2 regions of the Modestobacter lacusdianchii genome follow, and region 1 is predicted to be linked to the other one. Evidence: riboswitches for the same ligand, from Rfam matches in the RefSeq annotation. Region 1 holds a riboswitch; the other holds the start of a gene.

What was found. A riboswitch is a leader RNA that binds a small molecule or an ion and turns the genes downstream of it on or off. The one in region 1 is predicted to bind cobalamin.
Region 2: it holds a riboswitch for cobalamin, as region 1 does, so the genes downstream of both, ACJTNH_RS16220 (putative cobaltochelatase) here and ACJTNH_RS11715 (ABC transporter substrate-binding protein) in region 1, are expected to answer to the same signal.

Annotation. Positions count from the first base shown of each region.
Region 1 covers NZ_JBJJTJ010000013.1:62,095-66,496, reverse strand. Annotated here, with positions in the region: gene ACJTNH_RS11725 (FAD-dependent oxidoreductase) at 1-1,266, opposite strand, end outside; gene ACJTNH_RS11720 (STAS domain-containing protein) at 1,380-1,745, shown strand; cobalamin riboswitch at 1,806-1,994, shown strand; gene ACJTNH_RS11715 (ABC transporter substrate-binding protein) at 2,025-3,041, shown strand; gene ACJTNH_RS11710 (FecCD family ABC transporter permease) at 3,038-4,090, shown strand; gene ACJTNH_RS11705 (ABC transporter ATP-binding protein) at 4,087-4,402, shown strand, end outside.
Region 2 covers NZ_JBJJTJ010000025.1:25,565-29,966, forward strand. Annotated here, with positions in the region: gene cobO (cob(I)yrinic acid a,c-diamide adenosyltransferase) at 1-434, opposite strand, end outside; gene ACJTNH_RS16220 (putative cobaltochelatase) at 458-2,557, opposite strand; cobalamin riboswitch at 2,598-2,729, opposite strand; gene ACJTNH_RS16225 (hypothetical protein) at 2,794-3,240, shown strand; gene ACJTNH_RS16230 (hypothetical protein) at 3,237-3,719, shown strand; gene ACJTNH_RS16235 (transcriptional regulator) at 3,716-4,009, shown strand; gene ACJTNH_RS16240 (AbrB family transcriptional regulator) at 4,266-4,402, shown strand, end outside.

The sequences.
Region 1 (4,402 bases):
CCGCGCCGGGGCGTCCACCCGGGCCAGCACCCGCTCGGGTGCCGCGCCGACCAGCGGCAGCCGGGCGGTGGGTGACCGGCGAGCGCCCCGGCCGAGCCGGTCGACCACCGCGTCGACCGCCTCGGCGGCGGTCGCCCGGTGGGTGGTGAGCTCCCCGCCGGCCACGGTCAGCACCGACCCGTCCCAGGACGGCACCGGCCGGCCGGACGGGTCGGCGGGGCCCGGGTGCAGCCCGGCGAAGGCACCGACCACGTCACTGGGCTGCAGCGGCACCGACAGCACCGCGTTCACCGCCGCCAGCAGCCGGCCGACCTCGGCGTCGCCGGGCGCCGGCACCTCTTCGGGCACCGGGCCGCCCACCGGTTCGTCGGTGACGCCCAGGTGCACCAGGCCGCCCGGCTGCGGCAGTGCCACGACGTACCGGGACCGCGATCCGGGCAGCGGGACGGCGAGCGCCGCGATCGGCCGGCCGAGCCGCGCGGCCGGCACCACCAGGTGCGTCCGGCGCAGGGGCACCAGGTCGACGCCCGGCGCCAGCCGCTGCACCGCCACCCCGGCGGCGTTCACCACCGCCTCCGCCCGCACCGCGACCGTGGTGCCGTCGGCCGACAGCTCGACCGTCCCGCCGTCCACGCCGGTCACGGTCACCCCGGTCAGCACCCGGGCGCCGAAGGCAGCGGCGGTCCGCGCCAGGGCGACCACCAGCCGGGCGTCGTCCTCGAGCTGCCCGGCCCAGGAGACGACGCCACCCCGCCCCGGTCGCACCGCCGGGAGGAGTCGCCCGACGCCCTCCGCCCCGACCCGGCCGGTGCCGGGCAGCGACCCGCGGCCGCCGCGCACCGAGACCCGGACGGCGTCACCCAGCCGGCCGCCGAGCTCGGCCAGCGCGCTGACGTCCCGGCCGGCGACGTCGGGCACGAGGAAGGGCAGCCGGCGGACCAGGTGCGGCGCGGTGACCCGCATCAGCACCGCACGTTCCCGGGCCCGCTGCCGGGCTGCGCCGACCTGCCCGCGCGCCGGGCGCCGCAGGCCGGCACCCAGCGTCGAGGGCCACCGGCTGGTGCCGGCAGCGAGGTCGGCGCGCTCGCAGAGGGCGACGGTGAGCCCGCGGGCCGCGGCGTCCAGGGCGATGCCCGCCCCGGTCACGCCGCCCCCGACGACCAGCACGTCGACCCCGTGCTCGGCGAGCCGGTCCAGGTCGCGGGCGCGCTGCCGGGGGTCCAGCGTCCCGGGCCGGGTGAGGTCCCTCGCGTCCGGCTGGGGCACCGGCAGACTGTAGCCGTGGCCGACGACCGGGCGACCCGGCTGGCGCACGCCGGCCCCGGCGTGCTGCCGGACTGATCACGTTTCAGCAGCTCGGACCGGGTATTGGTGCTCTCATGCCCATCGGCCACGATCCCCTCCCCGAGCCCGGCTCGGGTGAGGTGCTCCGGACCGAGGACGAGACCGGTCCGCTGCTGCGCCTCTCCGGCCGCATCGACCGTGAGGCCGTGCGCCGGTTCCGCTTGCTGGTCCCGCCGACGGCCTGGCCGCAGCGGGCCGACCTCACCGACGTGACGTCGCTGGACCCCACCGGGCTGGAGCTGCTCGTGCACCTGGCCCGCAAGCCCGCCCGCACCGGCGCGCGCCTGCAGTTGATCGGCCTGCCCGAGCAGCTGCGGCCGGTGCTCGACCGCGCCGGGATCTCCCGGCTGGTGGACGACGACGTCCAGCAGGCGCCGCCCGGGGCCCCTGCCCGCAACTGAGCACGACCGCACCTGCACGGCTGCGCAGGTGCGCCGTTGGCAGGCCGGGGCCCCACCTCGTAGCGTCCGCCCTGCCGTGGTGCTCGGGAAGCCGGTGTGATGCCGGCGCGGCCCTCGCCACTGTGAAGGGGTAGTTGCTGCGCCACGCCTGCGTCCCGCGCGGGCAGTCACTGGACCGAGAGGTCCGGGAAGGCGGCGCGGCCGCGTCGACCCCTGAGCCAGGAGACCGGCCACGGCACCGAGTCCGTCCACGAGGTGCTGGAAGGCGGCTGCATCCGCATGCCCACGTCAACGTCCACCCGCTCCACCCGGTCGGCCGGGCTGGCCGTCGCCCTGTCGGCGGCGTTGCTCGCCGGCTGCGGCTCCGACGAGCCCGACTCCGCCCGGGCCGCCGACGCCGACGGCTTCCCGGTCACCGTCAGCAGCTGCGGCCACGAGGCCACCGTGCCGGCCCCGCCCGAGCGCGCGGTGACGATCAACCAGGGCGCCACCGAGGTGCTGCTCGCCCTGGGCCTGGCCGACCGGATGGTCGGCACCGCCTACCTGGACGACGAGGTGTCCGACCGCTGGGCCGACGAGTACGCGAGCGTCCCGGTGCTGTCGGCGGAGTACCCGGACACCGAGACGCTGCTGACCGCCGAGCCGGACTTCGTCTACGGCTCCTACCTCACCTCCTTCGCCGGGGACGCCGCCGGCTCGCAGGCCGACCTCGCCGACCTCGGCATCCCCTCCTACGTCTCCCCGTTCGGCTGCGGTCGGGACACCCCCGGTGAGTCCGCCGGCGCCGACGGGGTCACCTTCGACGACGTCTGGGGCGAGCTGCGCGACATGGCGAGCGTGTTCGGCGTCGCGGAACGCGCCGAGGAGCTGGTCGCCGAGCAGCAGGAGCTGCTGGCCGACCCGGCGATCGCCACGGCCGGCGAGGGGCTGACCGTGTTCTGGTACGACAGCGGCGACACCACGCCCTTCGCCGGGGTGGGTGAGGGGGGGCCGCAGCTGCTGCTGGACTCGGTCGGTGCGACCAACCTCTTCGCCGACGTGCCCGGCACCTGGGCCGACGTCAGCTGGGAGCGGGTCGTCGAGGCCGACCCCGACGTGATCGTGCTCCCGGAGGCCACCTGGTCGACGGTCGAGGAGAAGAAGCGGTACCTGGCCGCCGACCCGGCGCTGTCGGCGCTGACCGCCGTCCGGGAGGAGCGGTACGTGGAGCTGCCGTTCACCGAGTCGACCCCCGGCGTCCGGAACGCCGACGGCGTGGTCTCCCTCGCCGAGCAGCTCACCGCGCTCGGCCGGTGACCGCCCTCAGCCAGGCGACCAGCACGGTCCGGCTGCCGCGGTCGCCGGTGCTGCTGGTCCCGGCGCTGATCGCGCTGCTGGTGCTCAGCGCCGTGGTGGCGGTGACGATCGGGTCGGCGGACCTGCCGCTGGGCACGGTCGTGCGCGCGGTGTTCGCCCGGGACGACGTCCCGCTGCTCACCGAGCACATCGTCTGGCAGCTGCGGCTGCCGCGGATCGCCGGCGCGGCCCTGGTCGGCGCGGGGCTGGCGCTGTCCGGCGCCGTGGTGCAGACGCTCACCCGCAACGCGCTGGCCGACCCCTACCTGCTGGGCATCTCCGGCGGGGCGTCGGTGGGCGCGGTGCTGGTGATCGTGCTCGGCGTCGGCGTCACCTCGCTGGGCGGTCAGCTCGCCGTCTCCCTCGCGGCCTTCGCCGGGGCGGTGCTGGCGCTGGTGCTGGTGCTGGCGCTGGCCACCGGTCGCAGCGGGGCGCTGCCGCCGGGCCGCACCGTCCTGGCCGGGGTCGCGGTCGGCCAGCTGGCGTACGCGGTCACCTCCTTCGTCGTCCTCTCCTCCGGGGACAGCGACGCCGCCCGGCGGGTGCTGCGGTGGACGGTCGGCTCGCTCGCCGGCACCCGCTGGGACGCCGTCGCGGTGGCCGCCGCCGTCGTCGGCGTGCTGGGCGCGGTGGTGCTGGCCGGTTCTCGGGCGCTGGATGCCTTCGCCTTCGGCGACCGGGCCGCGTCCAGCCTCGGTGTGCCGGTCGAGGTGACCCGGTGGGTGCTCTACGGCACGGTCGCCCTGCTCACCGGCGCGATGGTGGCCCTCGCCGGGTCGATCGGGTTCGTCGGCCTGGTGGTGCCGCACGCCGTCCGGCTGGTGCTGGGCCCACTGCACCGCCGGCTGCTGCCGGTCGCCGCGCTGGTCGGCGCGGTGTTCCTGCTGTGGGCCGACACCCTGGCCCGCACGCTGCTCGGGGACACCGAGGTGCCGATCGGGGTGCTCACCGCGTTCGTCGGGGTGCCGCTGTTCCTCGTCCTGCTGCGCCGCGAGCGGAGCCGGTCGTGACGCTGCAGGTCGAGGGCGCCACCTGGGCGGCCGGCGGGCGCACGCTGGTGGACGGCGTCGGGTTCAGCGTGCCCACCGGCCGGGTGACCGGGCTGCTGGGCCCCAACGGCTCGGGCAAGACGTCGCTGCTGCGCGGGGTGGCCCGGCTCAGCCGGCTGGCCGGCGGCAGCGTGCGGCTGGACGGCGACGACGTGCTGGCCCTGCCCCGCCGGGCGCTGGCCCGGCGGGTCGCGGTGATGGAGCAGGACGCCGGCACCGAGCTGGACCTGACGGTCGCCGACGTCGTGGGTCTGGGCCGCACCCCGCACCGCA
Region 2 (4,402 bases), on a different contig from region 1:
TCCACGACGTCCTGGACGTCGACCCAGCCCCACTTCAGCGGGTAGGTGAACTCGTCGAGCACGTAGAAGCGGTGCGCCTCGGCGGCCAGGTCGCGCTTGATCTGCGCCCACCCCTCGGCGGCGTCGGCGGCGTGGTCGGTCTCGTCGCCGTGCTTGCGCGACCACGACCAGCCCGAGCCCATCTTGTGCCAGACGACCGGCCCGCCCTCGCCGGTGGTCTCGTGCACCCGGCCCAGCGCGGTCAGCGCGTTCTCCTCGCCGACCTTCCACTTGGCGCTCTTGACGAACTGGTAGACCGCGATCGACCAGCCCTGGTTCCACGCCCGCATCGCCATCCCGAAGGCGGCGGTGGACTTGCCCTTCATCTCACCGGTGTGCACCGCCAGCAGCGGCCGGTTGCGGCGCTGCCGGGTGCTGAGTCCGTCCTGCGGCACGACCGCGACCTGTCCCTGCGGCATCAGGCGGCCTCTCGCACCGTGCGGGCCAGCGACTCCGCGCCCAGCTCCTCGAGCCGCATCGTCCGAGCGCCCAGGGCCGTGCCCAGCGAGGCAGCCAGGCCCAGCCGCACCGGCCCGGACTCGCAGTCGACGACGATGCCCGCCGTCCCGGCCGTGGCCAGCAGCCCGGCGGCCCGGCGGGCATCGGCGAGGTGGTCGCCACCGCGGGGGCCGGTCGCCCGGCCGTCGGTGACGACGACGAGCAGCGGACGGCGCCGCGGGTCGCGCACCCGCTCCAGCCGGAGCGTCTCGTGCGCCCGCAGCAGCCCGGCGGCCAGCGGCGTCCGGCCGCCGGTGGGCAGGCTGGTCAGCCGGGCGGCCGCGGCCTCCACCGACCACGTGGGCGGCAGGGTCAGCTCGGCGTCACCGCCGCGGAAGGTGATCAGCCCGACCTTGTCCCGGCGCTGGTAGGCGTCCATCAGCAGCGAGAGGACGGCGCCCTTCACCGCGGCCATCCGGGACCGGGCGCCCATCGAGCCGCTGGCGTCGACGACGAACAGGACGAGGTTGCCCTCGCGACCCTCGAGCGTGGCCTGGCGCAGGTCGGCGCGCTCGACCCGCAGGCCGGTGCCGCTGCGCCCGCGGGCCCGCTGGTGGGGTGCTGCGGCGAGCACGGTGTCGACCAGGTGCAGCTTCGTGACGGTGCCCTCCGGCCGCGTCGAGCCCACCACCCGGCCGCGCTCGCTGCGGGCCCGCGACCTCCGGCCGGCCGTGCCCGCGCCGATGCCGGGCACCTCCAGCCGCTGCACCCGGAACGGCGCATCGGGCGCGACGGCCGCCTTCTCCGGCGCGGGCGCGGCCTCGGTGTGCCCGCCACCCTCACCCCGCGGCGCCGTCGTCGGCCCCTGCTCACCGCCGTCCGGGCCGGCGCCGTCGTCCGAGGGGCCGAAGTCGCGACTTTGGCCCCCGGGGGTGCCGTGGCCGTCCGTCGGGTCACTGCCGGGCGGGCCGTTGCCGTCTGGGCCGTTGCCGTCTGGGCCGTCGTCCGTCGGGCCGTCGTCGGTGGGGTCGGTGCCCTCGGGTGGGGTGAGGTCGTCGTCGGGCGGGGAGTCGGGGCGGGAGTCCTCGAGGGCCTGCTCCAGGGTGTCCTCGTCCAGGCCGGGGGCGTCGAAGGGATTGCGCCGGCGGCGGTGGGGGAGGGCGAGCCGGGCGGCGACCCGGACGTCGTCCTCGGTGACGTCGGTGCGGCCGCACCAGGCGGCGTGCGCGATCGCAGCGCGGGCGGTGACCAGGTCGGCGCGCAGCCCGTCGACGTCGAAGGCGGCGCAGACGCTGGTGACCTGGCGCAGTGCGGCGTCGCTCAGCACCACCCGGGGCAGCAGGGCGCGAGCGGTGGCGATCTGGTCGGCCAGCTCGCGCTCGGAGGCGGCCCAGGCGGCGGCGAATCCGGCCGGGTCGGCGTCGTAGCCGAAGCGGCGGCGGACCACCTCGGCGCGCAGGTCGGCGTCCCGGGGGGCGGCCACCTCGACGGTGAGGCCGAACCGGTCGAGCAGCTGGGGGCGGAGCTCGCCCTCCTCGGGGTTCATGGTGCCGACCAGCAGGAACCGGGCGGCGTGCCGCACGGAGACGCCCTCGCGCTCGACGTAGGCGCGACCCAGGGCGGCGGCGTCCAGCAGCAGGTCGACCAGGTGGTCGTGCAGCAGGTTGACCTCGTCGACGTAGAGCACGCCGCGGTGCGCCCCGGCCAGCAGCCCGGGCTCGAAGCTCTTCACGCCCTCGGTGAGCGCGCGCTCCAGGTCCAGCGAGCCGACCAGGCGGTCCTCCGAGGCGCCGACCGGCAGCTCGACCAGCTTCGCCGGACGCGTGACCGCGGGCGAGTCGGCGGGGTGCGGGCCGTCCGGGCACTCGGGGTCGGGGGCGGCGGGGTCGCAGGCGAAGCGGCAGCCGGTGACGACGTCGACCGGGGGCAGGACGGCGGCCAGGGCGCGCACCGTCGTCGACTTCGCCGTGCCCTTCTCGCCGCGCACCAGCACGCCGCCGACGGCGGGGGAGACGGCGTTGAGCAGCAGGGCCAGCCGCATGTCGTCCATGCCGACGACGGCGCCGAAGGGGTAGGTCATGAAGAGACCACAGGTCCTCTCCCCGGGTGTCCACGCCCGGAGGTGGCGGGAAGCGACGGCGGGAGTTCCTGACTCCCCGGCCGGGACCGGGTCACAGTGGCGGGACCGCGCCGGAGTCGCACCGGGCTTCCTCCACTGCCGTCGCAGTTGGACCGTCATTCGACCACGGGCTCCCGGGGTGGGACCAGGGGCGTGTCTCTTGACGGATCGGAAAGTGATGCGCCACTCTTTCCGACATGGAAAGCATGGGGATCGGCCGGGACGACGCCACCGCCCAGCTGGCCGCGCTGCAGGCCGACCGCGCCGCGCTGGCCGACCGGGTCGTGCCGCCCTGGTGGTACGACGTGACGCTCGGGCTGCTGCTGTTCGGCTTCCTGTCCTCCTACGCCCTCGATTCCCTCTGGGTGACCTTGCCGGCGCTGGTCGTGTTCGGTGGGGCGCTGGCGGCCATGGTGTCGGCGTACAAGCGGATCACCGGCGTCTGGGTGAACATCGACGCGCGTTCGATGGCCGTCTGGACCGGGATCGTCCTGGTCGTCCTCGTACCGGCGTTCGTGCTCGCCGACGGCCACGGCCACCACTGGGTGATGGTGCCCGCGGGCGCAGTGCTCGGGGTCGCGGTGGCACTGATGGGCCGCCGCTGGAGCCGCGCCTACGCCGCTGAGCTGCGGGGCCGGCAGTGACCGGCGGTCCGCTCGACGTGGACGGGCCGGTGGCCGACCGCGACCAGGCGGCCGCACACCTGGCCGGGTTGCAGTCGGACCGGGCCGCGATGGCCGACCGGGCGATGCAGCCCTGGTGGTACGACGCGCTGCTCGGGCTGCTGGTCTTCGGCCTGCTCGCCGCGCTGGCCGCTGACGACCCCTTCCTGACCATCGGCGCCGTCGTCGTGTTCTCCCTCGGACTGCGCTGGCTGATGGCCACCTACCAGCGGCTCACCGGCTTCTGGGTCAACGGGCTGCGGCCCGGGGCGACGCAGAAGGCGATCAGGGTCTGGTTCGTCCTGTACGCGCTCACGGTCGGACCGGCGCTCGTGCTCGCCCTCGGGTTCGACGTCCGGTGGCCCCTGGTGGTCGTCGGCGCGCTGATGGGGCTGAGCATCGCGCTGATCAGCCGGTGGTGGACCCACATCTACATCGCCGAGCTGCGCGGGGAGCTGTGACCGCCGTCGAGCCGCGGTTCGACGCGGTCGTCCACGCCCCGCCGCGGCTGCAGATCTGCGGGCTGCTGGCGGTCGTCGACACGATGGAGTTCGCCGCCGTCCGGGACGCGGTACAGGTGAGCGACTCGGTGCTGTCCAAGCACGTCAAGCAGCTGGAGGAGGCGGGTTACGTGCAGGTGCGCAAGGCCACCATCGCCTCCCGGCAGCGCACCAGCCTGGCGCTGACCAAGGCCGGTCGCGCCGCCTTCGACGCGCACGTCGCCGAGCTCCGCCGCATCGCCGGCCTCTGACCCCCAGCCCCACGAACTCCAGCGCGGGAGCGCACGGGGGACGCGTGCTCTCGCGCGCGAAAGCGCGCGTGCTCGTCCGCGCGAAAGCGCGCGTGCTTGTCCGCGCGAAAGTGCGCGTGCTTGTTCGCGCGAAAGTGCGCGTGCTCAGCCGCGCGAGAGCGCGTGTGGGTTCGCGCGCGGAAGTGCGCCGCTCGGGAGGTGGGCGGAGCGGGGGGCACGGTCGGGCGGGTCGGACCGGGTCGGGCAGAGTGCGGGCGTGGCGGACCGGCGGCGGGTGCTCGACTGGGCCGCCGTCCTGGCCGTCGGGGTCGGGGTCACCGCGGCCTTCGAGCTGCTCGGCGTCCCGTCGGCCGCGCTGTTCGGCGGCCTGGTCGCCGGGCTGGGCCGGGCACT